Regions from separate parts of the Streptomyces sp. WAC00040 genome, predicted to be linked through region 1. Evidence: riboswitches for the same ligand, from Rfam matches in the RefSeq annotation. Region 1 holds a riboswitch; the other holds the start of a gene.
What was found. Region 1 has a riboswitch for glycine ahead of gcvT (glycine cleavage system aminomethyltransferase GcvT). Riboswitches for the same ligand answer to the same signal wherever they lie in the genome.
Positions count from the first base shown of each region.

Region 2: it holds a riboswitch for glycine, as region 1 does, so the genes downstream of both, gcvP (aminomethyl-transferring glycine dehydrogenase) here and gcvT (glycine cleavage system aminomethyltransferase GcvT) in region 1, are expected to answer to the same signal.

Region 1 covers NZ_JAKQZE010000001.1:3,344,633-3,349,736, reverse strand. Annotated here, with positions in the region: gene MDN94_RS15565 (enhanced serine sensitivity protein SseB C-terminal domain-containing protein) at 198-989, opposite strand; gene MDN94_RS15560 (enhanced serine sensitivity protein SseB) at 1,124-1,873, opposite strand; gene MDN94_RS15555 (AAA family ATPase) at 2,499-3,113, opposite strand; glycine riboswitch at 3,321-3,417, shown strand; gene gcvT (glycine cleavage system aminomethyltransferase GcvT) at 3,566-4,681, shown strand; gene gcvH (glycine cleavage system protein GcvH) at 4,761-5,104, shown strand, end outside.
Region 2 covers NZ_JAKQZE010000003.1:577,178-582,281, reverse strand. Annotated here, with positions in the region: gene MDN94_RS28115 (bifunctional nuclease family protein) at 1-184, shown strand, start outside; gene MDN94_RS28110 (MerR family transcriptional regulator) at 420-965, shown strand; gene MDN94_RS28105 (DNA polymerase IV) at 1,015-2,664, shown strand; gene MDN94_RS28100 (PRC-barrel domain-containing protein) at 2,764-3,147, opposite strand; glycine riboswitch at 3,262-3,359, shown strand; gene gcvP (aminomethyl-transferring glycine dehydrogenase) at 3,540-5,104, shown strand, end outside.

The DNA.
Region 1 (5,104 bases):
GTTCCGCCGTGGGAGAGGTCTTGACGGCCGAACACTACAGACGGGAGACACCTGGGAGAACAGTCCGGATAGCGGTGATACCTACTCGAGACCCGGACACTCAACAAACCGGGCAGATACGGGACATCCCCGCCAGGCGATTTAACACCCTTGACATCCGACGGAGTTCGTTCCCGTCATTTCCGCAGCGGCCCAGCTCAGCGGGTGTGCGGCGGAGGATATCCGTACCCGCCGCCGGCGGCCGGTGCCCCCGCGTGGGCGTCGCGGTCGTAGAAGGGGCGGGCATTGACACGCATCCACATGGTGACCGGGTCGTACTCGTCGGACATGGCCACGGTCGACACCGGCAGGCCGTCCGGCACGGCGGCCACCGACTGTCGCATCATCACCCGCACCGTCTCGACCGCCTGCGGGCCGGTGTCGTAGAGATCCAGACCGATGGCCAGGTACGCGGGCCCCACCGCGGGCTGCACCCAGGCACGCCGCAGCGAGCGGACGGCGGGGGTGCGGTGGGCGTTCTGCGTGAGCAGGGCGTAGAACTGCGGGATCTCGATCGCCGGGTCCGACAGCCGCAGCGGTCCCGCCGGCATCCGGTCCAGACCCGTGGCGATCCGGCGCAGATCCAGCCACGGCACGCCGACACCGCCGCCGGGCGCGTGCGGGTTCAGCCAGATGCCCCAGCGGTCCGGGTAGAGGGCGCGGGCGATGTCCCGGCCGGTGGTGACCTCGTGCGCACGGTTCCAGCCGGAGACGGCCAGCTCCTGGGGGGAGGTGACGCAGGGGGCGTAACAGACGCCGTCGATCTCCATGTTGCCGTACTGGGCGTCGGGCGAGCCGGGCTGTCCGTGCCACAACAGCATCCAGATCCGGCCGCCCGCGGGGTCGGCCAGGGCGTGCAGCAGCGCCTCGTACGCGTCGTAGCGGCCGGGAGTCACCTGGCGCAGCATGTGCTCGACCTGCCCGGCCGCCGCGGTGCCTGACGCACTCACCCTGTTCCGCCCCTCGTTCGGTCCCACCGTTCCGCACAGCCTCTGTCAGGCTGGTCAGGCCATCAAACCAGCTTAATCGGCCCTCCCGACAAAGACTTGACCACAGGGTCTCTCTTTCGTGTCAGGCCCGAGCCCTACACGTGCTGTCGTTGATAGAAGGGGCGCACCCGCTCGAGCATCCAGTCGGCCACCGGATCCTGCGCGACATCGAGAAGCACCAGGTTGACCGGCCACGGCGGCTGGACCCGGCCCATGGCCCGCCCGAGGGCGTCCATCGGGGCGTTGCGCTCGACGCCCTCCCATGACGAGAGCTGCACACCGATGAAGAGTGTCGGCGCGTCGCCCTCGATGGAGGCGAGCGCGCGGCGGCCCGTCAGCACGACGCCGACGGCCTCGAACTCGCCTGCCGCGGCAGCGAGGAAGTCGACCGGCTCCTCCTGCCAGTCCGGCTCGAAGAGCCGCACCCGGCCGCCGGAGGCCGGACCCTCGAGCGGCGTCCGCCCCACCCGGCACAGCTCGGCGACCGCGGCGGGCGGCAACGGGGCGCCCACGGCGCCGCCCGGATTCACGGCGATACCGAGCTGCGGGGGCAGCCCGCGGGCGAATTCCCGGGCGGGCGCGACGGTGAACGGCATATGGGCGCCGACGCACTGGAGGAACTGCTGTTCCGAACTGAAGACGGGGACGTACGCGGCGCCATCGATCTCCATGGTCGGCAGATCGAGGTCGCGGCTCTCCTGGCTGCCGCCGTTGGGCAGCGGGACCCATATCGGGCTGCGGCCGAGCACCTCGACGAGGCGGCCGCCGGCCGCGGGGTTGCCGAGGGAGGCGGCGAGCACCTCTTCGAGCTCGTTGCCGGGCCAGCCGGTGCGGGGTATGTCCATGCGGTGTCCTTCGTGCGGGCCCCAGCAGTGGGCGGTGCGTGGTCGTGCGCGACGACCCTAGCGCCGGGGGGTGTCCGCTGCGCGGAGCGTTTCCCCACGCCACCCCTTCCCGAACGGGCTCCGCCCGGACCCGCCACCGTGCTCGGCGCGGTGCTTGCGGGGGCTCCTCCCTCCGCCTGGCGGCGTGGGGCCCCCACCGGACCCCCGCGCCTCCAACGCCGGCGAGGCTGGAATTGCCTCCGTCCGCGGAGGCCTGAGCCGTCGACGCGGGCTCGGGCCGCCGCCGGCGGGTCCGGAACCTGGCCGGCGAAGAGCTCGGCCGCCGCAGGCACGGCTGCGAATCAGCGGAGTCCTACACCTGGCGCAGCCGAGGCAGGCCGGCGCAACCGACGAGGCCCGGACTACCCCATCAACGGAGTCCGACCCTGGCGCAGCCGACGCAGGCGAGCGCCGCCGACCCGGCCGATTTCGTGGAGCGAAATCACCCGTTCGGGCGCACCCTTCACGGCCGGCGGGCCGTGGAGAGCAGATAGAGGGCACCGCGCGGGCGCGCGGTGCAGCACCTCCGGGGGTCCGGCCGCGGCGGGGCGGGAACAGGGCTCGCGCAGCGGACGTGGAGCGGCCGTTATCCGAAGCCCAGTCGCCCCAGCGTCCCCGCTGCCTCGCGGTCCAGGAGGACCGCCGAGGCGCAGCCGGACGGCAGGCGGCCCGCCTCCGCTTCGGTGACCAGGCGGGAGACGGCCCGGCGGTGGCGGGCGAAGGCGTAGCCCGAGACGCCGCGGCCCCGCTCGCGCTGGCCCGCGCGCGCGACCTGGGGTGTCACATCCAGCAGCACCAGGTGGAGGGACGTGCCGCGCCGCCGTGTCGCACGGGCGAGCCAGCGCCGCACCCATGCCTGCGTGCCGCAGTCGTGCACGACGACGCTCGCGCCGGAGCGGAGGGCGCGCCGCAGTCCGGCGTAGTGGGCGAGCCGAACCAGCGGGCGGTAGATCGCGTACGGCAGGAAGCGGGGCGCACGGGCGTCCCAGCGGTCCCGCGTGTCCTGCGAGTCGATGCCGAGGCCGCTCGCCGCGCGCCGGATCAGCGTGGACTTGCCGCTGCCGGGGAGGCCGGAGACGACCACCACGTCACCGGCGGCGAAGATCAGGCTGTGCGGGCTGCGCCCGGCCCGCTGCCGCAGGTCGCGCAGGACGGGCAGGGCGGTCGTGGCCGCTCCGGCCCGGGACGGGACGGCGGACATGCCCGGTGGCGCGGGCACCCCCGTGGTCGTGGCGTATGCACCGGTCGGCTGCAACGTCGTCCCCCTCCCCGTGTCGGGTCATGCCACACCCTTGCCCATGAAGTGTAAAGAATTGGTAATACGGCTCAAGTGTTTTCAGGGCGGCCTCACGCTCCACTCTTCCCCGATGCGTGCAATGATGTGCGCGCAAACTCCATACCGGCCGCTTGAATCCACGCGGGAGAGTCCCTGCCACCTCTGTGGCGGGCGCCGAAGGAGCAAGTTCCTCCCTTGAATCTCTCAGGCCCCGTACCGCGTGTGATGAGGCAGATCTGAAAAGCGAGCCGCATTCGAGTGGCTCCACCCAAGGTGCAAGTCACGACTACCCGTACGCGTAGTCGGGGCGAACCTCTCAGGTTCCGATGACAGATGGGGAGGATTGTCCTCGCAGCCATGCCCTGGGAGCCACACCTATGAGCAACGCCCCCCGTCTGACCGCACTCGACGCCCTGCACAGGTCGCTGGGCGCGACCATGACCGATTTCGCCGGCTGGGACATGCCCCTGCGGTACGGCAGCGAGCGTGACGAGCACAACGCCGTCCGTACCAAGGCCGGGCTGTTCGACCTGTCCCACATGGGTGAGATCACCGTCACCGGTCCGCAGGCCGTCGACCTGCTGAACTACGCGCTGGTCGGCAACATCGGCACCGTCGGCCTCGGCCGCGCCCGCTACACGATGATCTGCCAGGAGGACGGCGGCATCGTCGACGACCTGATCGTCTACCGCCTCGGCGAGGACGAGTACATGGTCGTCGCCAACGCCGGCAACGCCCAGATCGTGCTCGACGCCCTCACCGAGCGCGCCGGGGGCTTCGACGCCACCGTCCGTGACGACCGTGACGCGTACGCGCTGATCGCGGTCCAGGGACCGGAGTCCCCCGGCATCCTGAAGTCCCTGACCGACGCGGACCTGGACGGCCTGAAGTACTACGCGGGCCTGCCGGGCACCGTGGCCGGCGTCCCGGCGCTGATCGCCCGCACCGGCTACACCGGCGAGGACGGCTTCGAGCTGTTCGTCGAGCCGCAGCACGCCGAGAAGCTCTGGCAGGCGCTGACCGACGCGGGCGCGCCCGCCGGTCTGATCCCGTGCGGCCTGTCCTGCCGTGACACGTTGCGCCTGGAGGCGGGCATGCCGCTGTACGGGCACGAGCTGACCACGGCGCTCACCCCGTTCGACGCGGGCCTCGGCCGGGTGGTGAAGTTCGAGAAGGAAGGCGACTTCGTCGGCCGTGCGGCGCTCACGGCCGCCGCGGAGCGTGCCGAGTCCGCGCCGCCGCGCAAGCTCGTCGGGCTGATCGCGGAGGGCCGCCGGGTCCCCCGTGCCGGTATGCCGGTCGTGGCGGAGGGCATGGTGATCGGCGAGGTCACCTCGGGCGCCCCCAGCCCCACCCTCGGCAAGCCGATCGCCATGGCATACGTGGACGCGGCCCACGCCGCGTCGGGCACTTCGGGGGTCGGCGTCGACATCCGGGGCACCCACGAGCCGTACGAGGTCGTGGCGCTGCCGTTCTACAAGCGCCAGAAGTGATCCTCCGGGTGCCGGAAGTGATCGTCCGCACCCTGTCCCCGTTCACCAGCACTCCCCCGCGTACAGGAGAATTCAGGTCATGAGCAACCCCCAGCAGCTGCGCTACAGCAAGGAGCACGAGTGGCTGTCGGCCGCCGAGGACGGCGTGTCGACGGTCGGCATCACGGAGCACGCGGCCAACGCGCTCGGCGACGTGGTGTACGTCCAGCTCCCCGAGGTCGGTGACACGGTGACCGCGGGCGAGACCTGCGGCGAGCTGGAGTCCACCAAGTCGGTCAGCGACCTGTACTCCCCGGTCAGCGGTGAGGTCACCGAGGCCAACGAGGACGTCGTCAACGACCCGTCCCTGGTGAACTCCGCCCCGTTCGAGGGCGGTTGGCTCTTCAAGGTACGCGTGAGCGAAGAGCCGAAGGACCTGCTCTC
Region 2 (5,104 bases), on a different contig from region 1:
GAGCGCCAGGCCCTCCGACGCGATAGCGCTTGCCCTGCGCACCGGTACGCCGATCTACGGCAGTGACGGGGTGCTGGACGACGCGGGTATCGCCATCCCGGACGAGCAGGAGGACGAGGTGGAGAAGTTCCGCGAGTTCCTCGACCAGATCTCCCCCGAGGACTTCGGGTCCAGCAACCAGTGACGGTTCCGCCGACGCGTGGGCGGATCGCTCCCGTGGCGGCGCATTCGAGCAGCCTTTCCCCGGATGGGGGCACGGGAAACCACTCTCAGGGTGATTATCACTCGGCGTGCCGAGTGTGGCGATCGTTGACGCACCCTTGGTGACTCCCTACCTTCGAGGTGGCAGGTCAAGGACGGAGGTCGGCGTGAGAAGCAGCGGCGACAGTACGGTTGGGGGCGGCCCCGGACCCGGTCCGGTGGAAAGCGGGCCGTACCCGCTGCACGACAGCGCAGCCGCGCCCTCCACCGACACCATCGGCTACCGCGGGCCCACGGCCTGCGCGGCCGCCGGAATCACCTACAGGCAGCTCGACTACTGGGCGCGCACGGGTCTGGTGGAGCCGAGCGTCAGGCCCGCGTACGGATCCGGCACCCAGCGGCTCTACAGCTTTCGCGACGTGGTCGTCCTCAAGATCGTCAAGCGCTTCCTGGACACCGGAGTGGCGCTGCAGAACATCCGGGCGGCCGTCCAGCACCTACGGGCCCGCGGTTTCCGGGACCTCGAGCGCATGACGCTGATGAGCGACGGCGCGACGGTGTACGAGTGCTCCTCGCCCGACGAGGTGGTCGGCCTCCTCCAGGGCGGTCAGGGCGTCTTCGGGATCGCCGTGGGCGTCGTGTGGCGGGACGTCGAGACGGCACTGTCGCAGCTGCACGGCGAGCGGATCGACACGGGGGAGACCCTGGTGGGCCACAACCCCGCGGACGAGTTGGCCAGACGCAGACGCGACCGGGCCGTCTGACGGCGCTCGCCGCTCCGCGTTGTCAGTGCTGTGGGGGAGCATCGGACATGTGAGAACCGCGCCGACGATCCTGCATCTCGACATGGATGCCTTCTTCGCCGCCGCCGAGCAGGCGGCGAAGCCGTCGTTGCGCGGAAAGCCGGTGATCGTCGGTGGACTCGGTCCTCGGGGTGTGGTGGCCACGGCCTCCTACGAGGCCCGGCGTTTCGGCGTGCATTCGGCGATGCCGATGGCGCAGGCCCGACGGCTCGCACCGAACGCGGCCTGTCTCGTACCACGCTTCTCGCTGTACCGCTCGGTGAGCGAGCAGGTCATGGAGCTGCTGGGGCGGCTGTCGCCGCTCGTGGAACCGCTGAGCCTCGATGAGGCATTCGTGGACCTGGAGGCCGGTGGCGCGGCGCATGACGCCCCGTCCGCCCGTGCGACGGGGGAGCGGCTGCGTGCCGACATCCGGGCCGTCACGGGACTCACCGGGTCGGTCGGGCTGGCCGGCTCCAAGATGATCGCCAAGATCGCTTCCGAGCAGGCAAAGCCGGACGGTCTGGTGCTGATCGACCCCGGCACCGAGCGTGAGCTGCTCGGGCCGATGCCCGTCCGGACCCTGCCCGGTGTCGGGCCGGCGACCGGGGAGCACCTGCGGCGGGCGGGCATGACCACCGTCGCGGACCTCGCGGAGGCGGGCGAGGACGAGCTCGTACGGCTGCTCGGCAGGGCGCACGGGGCATCGCTGTTCCGGATGGCGCTGGGGCACGACGACCGGCCCGTGGTGGCTGAGAGGGACGCGAAGTCGGTGTCCGTCGAGGACACCTTCGACGTCGACCTGCACGACCGGGTGCGGGTCCGGCTCGAGGTGGACCGGCTTGCCGAGCGGTGCGTGCAGCGGCTCCGCGGCAGCGGCCACTCCGGCCGGACCATCGTGCTGAAGGTCCGCCGGTACGACTTCTCGACCCTGACGCGGTCGGAGACGCTGCGCGGGCCGACGGACGACCCCACAGTGGTGCGGGAGGCGGCCGGCAGGCTGCTGGAGTCGGTGGACACCACCGGCGGCGTACGGCTGCTCGGCGTGGGCGTGACGGGGCTCGCGGACTACACCCAGGAGGACCTGTTCGCGCAGGCCGCGGCGGAGGCGGAGGCGGAGGCCGGGGCCGAGGCGGCCGAACCGGACGAGGGTGCCCCCACGGCCCCGGAGGGCGCACCCGCCGGGGCGGGTGAATCGCACCGTACCGAGCCCGGCCGGCCAGACCCGGCCGAGCGGCGCTGGGCTGCCGGACAGGACGTGCGCCATGCGACGTACGGGCCGGGCTGGGTCCAGGGGAGCGGCGTCGGCAGGGTCACCGTGCGGTTCGAGGAGCCTTGGTCGGCGCCTGGCAGGGTCCGGACCTTCCGGGTGGACGACGAGGACCTCGAGGCCGCGGACCCACTGCCGCTGGTACGGCCCGCCGGGCAGGCGGAGCCGCCGCAGGCCGCGGCCGGCGGGGAGGCTGATCCGGCTGCGACCCCGGGCGAGGAGGCGGGGAGAACGCCGGGGGCTTCCCGGCCCGCCACCGGCTCCGGGACATCCATGGAACCGGCGCCACCGGGGGCCTCAGCGGCTTCCCCCGAAGGGGCGACGCCACAGTCCTCGCCGGCAGGCGGCACCGAGGCGCCGGAGCCACCGGTCATGCCTCGGGCGCCTGTCCCGGACCGGAGTCAGGGCTGACCGGGCTGACCGGGCGCGGCAGGGGAGAGGCGACCCAACGGCGGTGAGCAGAGAGCCCGGCCGTGCGGCCGAGCCCGGGTGAAGCCGACGTGCGGGCGGTCAGTCCTCCTGACCCGCGACCCGGCCGAAGGACCGATCGCCGGAGGCGGGCGCCGGCGCGGGAGGCGGACCGGAGAGGTCGAGCCCGTAGTGGTGGTAGAGCTGGAGTTCCTGCTCGGGCGACAGATGGCGGCCCACTCCGAAGTCGGGCGCGTCCTTGATCAGCGCGCGTTCGTAGGGAACGTGCAGCGCGTTGTCGACGAGCTCGCTCGGCTCGAGAGGGACGAAGGCGTCGCGGCTGAAGAGGCCTGTGCGCACGGCCGCCCACTCGGGCACGCCCGTGGCGTCGTCCAGGTACACCTCGTCAACGGTTCCGATCTTGTTGCCGTTGCGGTCGAACGCCTTGCGGCCGATCAGGCTGCGCGGATCGATGTCGGTCTGCACGGTCCCTCCAAAAGGTCGCAGCTGCTCTCCAACGACTACAGAAGTCCACATTGCGGGTGTCGGCCACTCGAGCGATCGTGCGGGATGCACGCTGGTACCCTGGCAAACGGCCGCTGACCCTGTGCGGGAGAGTCCTCCGAAGAGCAGTCCGGAGGCGCCGAAGGAGCAAATCCTCCCCGGAATCTCTCAGGCACCTGTACCGCACGGACGAGGTCACTCTGGAAAGCAGAGCGGGCGTCGGACGGCATCCGCTCTCACCGACGGTGAAAGCCGGGATGTCGCTCCGTGACGCCCGGTGAAGCTCTCAGGTCGAGATGACAGAGGGGGAGGCCGTCCGGGCATCCCTGCCGTGATGCCCCTCGCAGGTCGTGAAGACCAGGAGGCCTCCCACCATGACCGCCAACCGCATTCCGCTCTCCCAGCTGGAGCGAGGGATCCCGTTCGAGCAGCGGCACATCGGGCCCGACGCCGGTGCCCAGGCCAAGATGCTCGCCCATGTGGGCTACGGCTCCCTCGACGAGCTCACCGCCGCCGCCGTACCGGACGTCATCAAGAGCGCCGAGGCCCTTGACCTCCCTGACGCCCGCACCGAGGCGGACGTCCTCGCGGAGCTGCGCGCCCTGGCGGACCGCAACCAGGTGCTCGCCCCCATGATCGGCCTCGGCTACTACGGGACGTTCACGCCGCCGGTCATCCTGCGCAACGTCATGGAGAACCCGGCCTGGTACACGGCGTACACGCCGTACCAGCCGGAGATCTCGCAGGGGCGGCTCGAGGCGCTGCTCAACTTCCAGACCGTGGTCGCGGACCTGACCGGGCTGCCCACCTCGGGCGCCTCGCTCCTCGACGAGAGCACGGCCGCCGCGGAGGCCATGTCGCTGGCCCGCCGGGTGGGCAAGGTCAAGAACGGCGTCTTCCTGGTCGATGCGGACGTCCTGCCCCAGACCCTGGCCGTGATAGAGACGCGTGCCGAGCCCACCGGTGTCGAGGTCGTCACCGCCGACCTCAGCGAGGGGATCCCCGCCGAGATCGCCGAGCGCGGCGTGTTCGGTGTGCTGCTGCAGTACCCGGGCGCCTCCGGTGCCGTGCGTGACCTCAGGCCCGTGATCGAGCAGGCGCACGAGCTCGGCGCTGTTGTCACGGTCGCCGCGGACCTGCTGGCTCTGACGCTGCTCACCTCGCCCGGCGAGCTCGGCGCGGACATCGCGGTCGGCACCACCCAGCGCTTCGGTGTCCCGATGGGCTTCGGCGGACCGCACGCCGGCTACATGGCCGTCCGGGAGAAGTTCGCCCGCAGCCTCCCCGGCCGCCTCGTGGGCGTCTCCGTCGACGCCGACGGCAACAAGGCCTACCGGCTGGCGCTGCAGACCCGCGAGCAGCACATCCGCCGTGAGAAGGCCACGAGCAACATCTGCACCGCGCAGGTGCTGCTCGCCGTGATGGCGGGCATGTACGCGGTCTACCACGGCCCGGACGGGCTGCGTGCCATCGCCCGGCGCACCCACCGCTACGCCGCGATCCTCGCCGAAGGGCTGCGGGCCGGCGGCGTCGAACTGCTGCACGGCTCGTACTTCGACACCCTGACCGCCCGGGTGCCCGGCAGGGCCGCGGACGTGGTCGCCGCCGCCCGCGAGCGCGGCGTCAACCTGTACCTGGTGGACGCCGATCACGTCTCCCTCGCCTGCGACGAGACCACCGGCCGCGAGCAGTTGTCCGCCGTCTGGGCCGCCTTCGGCGTGGACGGCGACATCGACGCCTTGGACGCGTCCGGTGCGGACGCGCTGCCGGCCGCGCTGCTGCGCGACGACGAGTACCTGGCCCACCCCGTCTTCCACCAGTACCGGTCCGAGACCTCGATGCTGCGCTACCTGCGTCGGCTCGCCGACCGCGACTACGCGCTGGACCGCGGCATGATCCCGCTCGGCTCCTGCACCATGAAGCTGAACGCGACCACCGA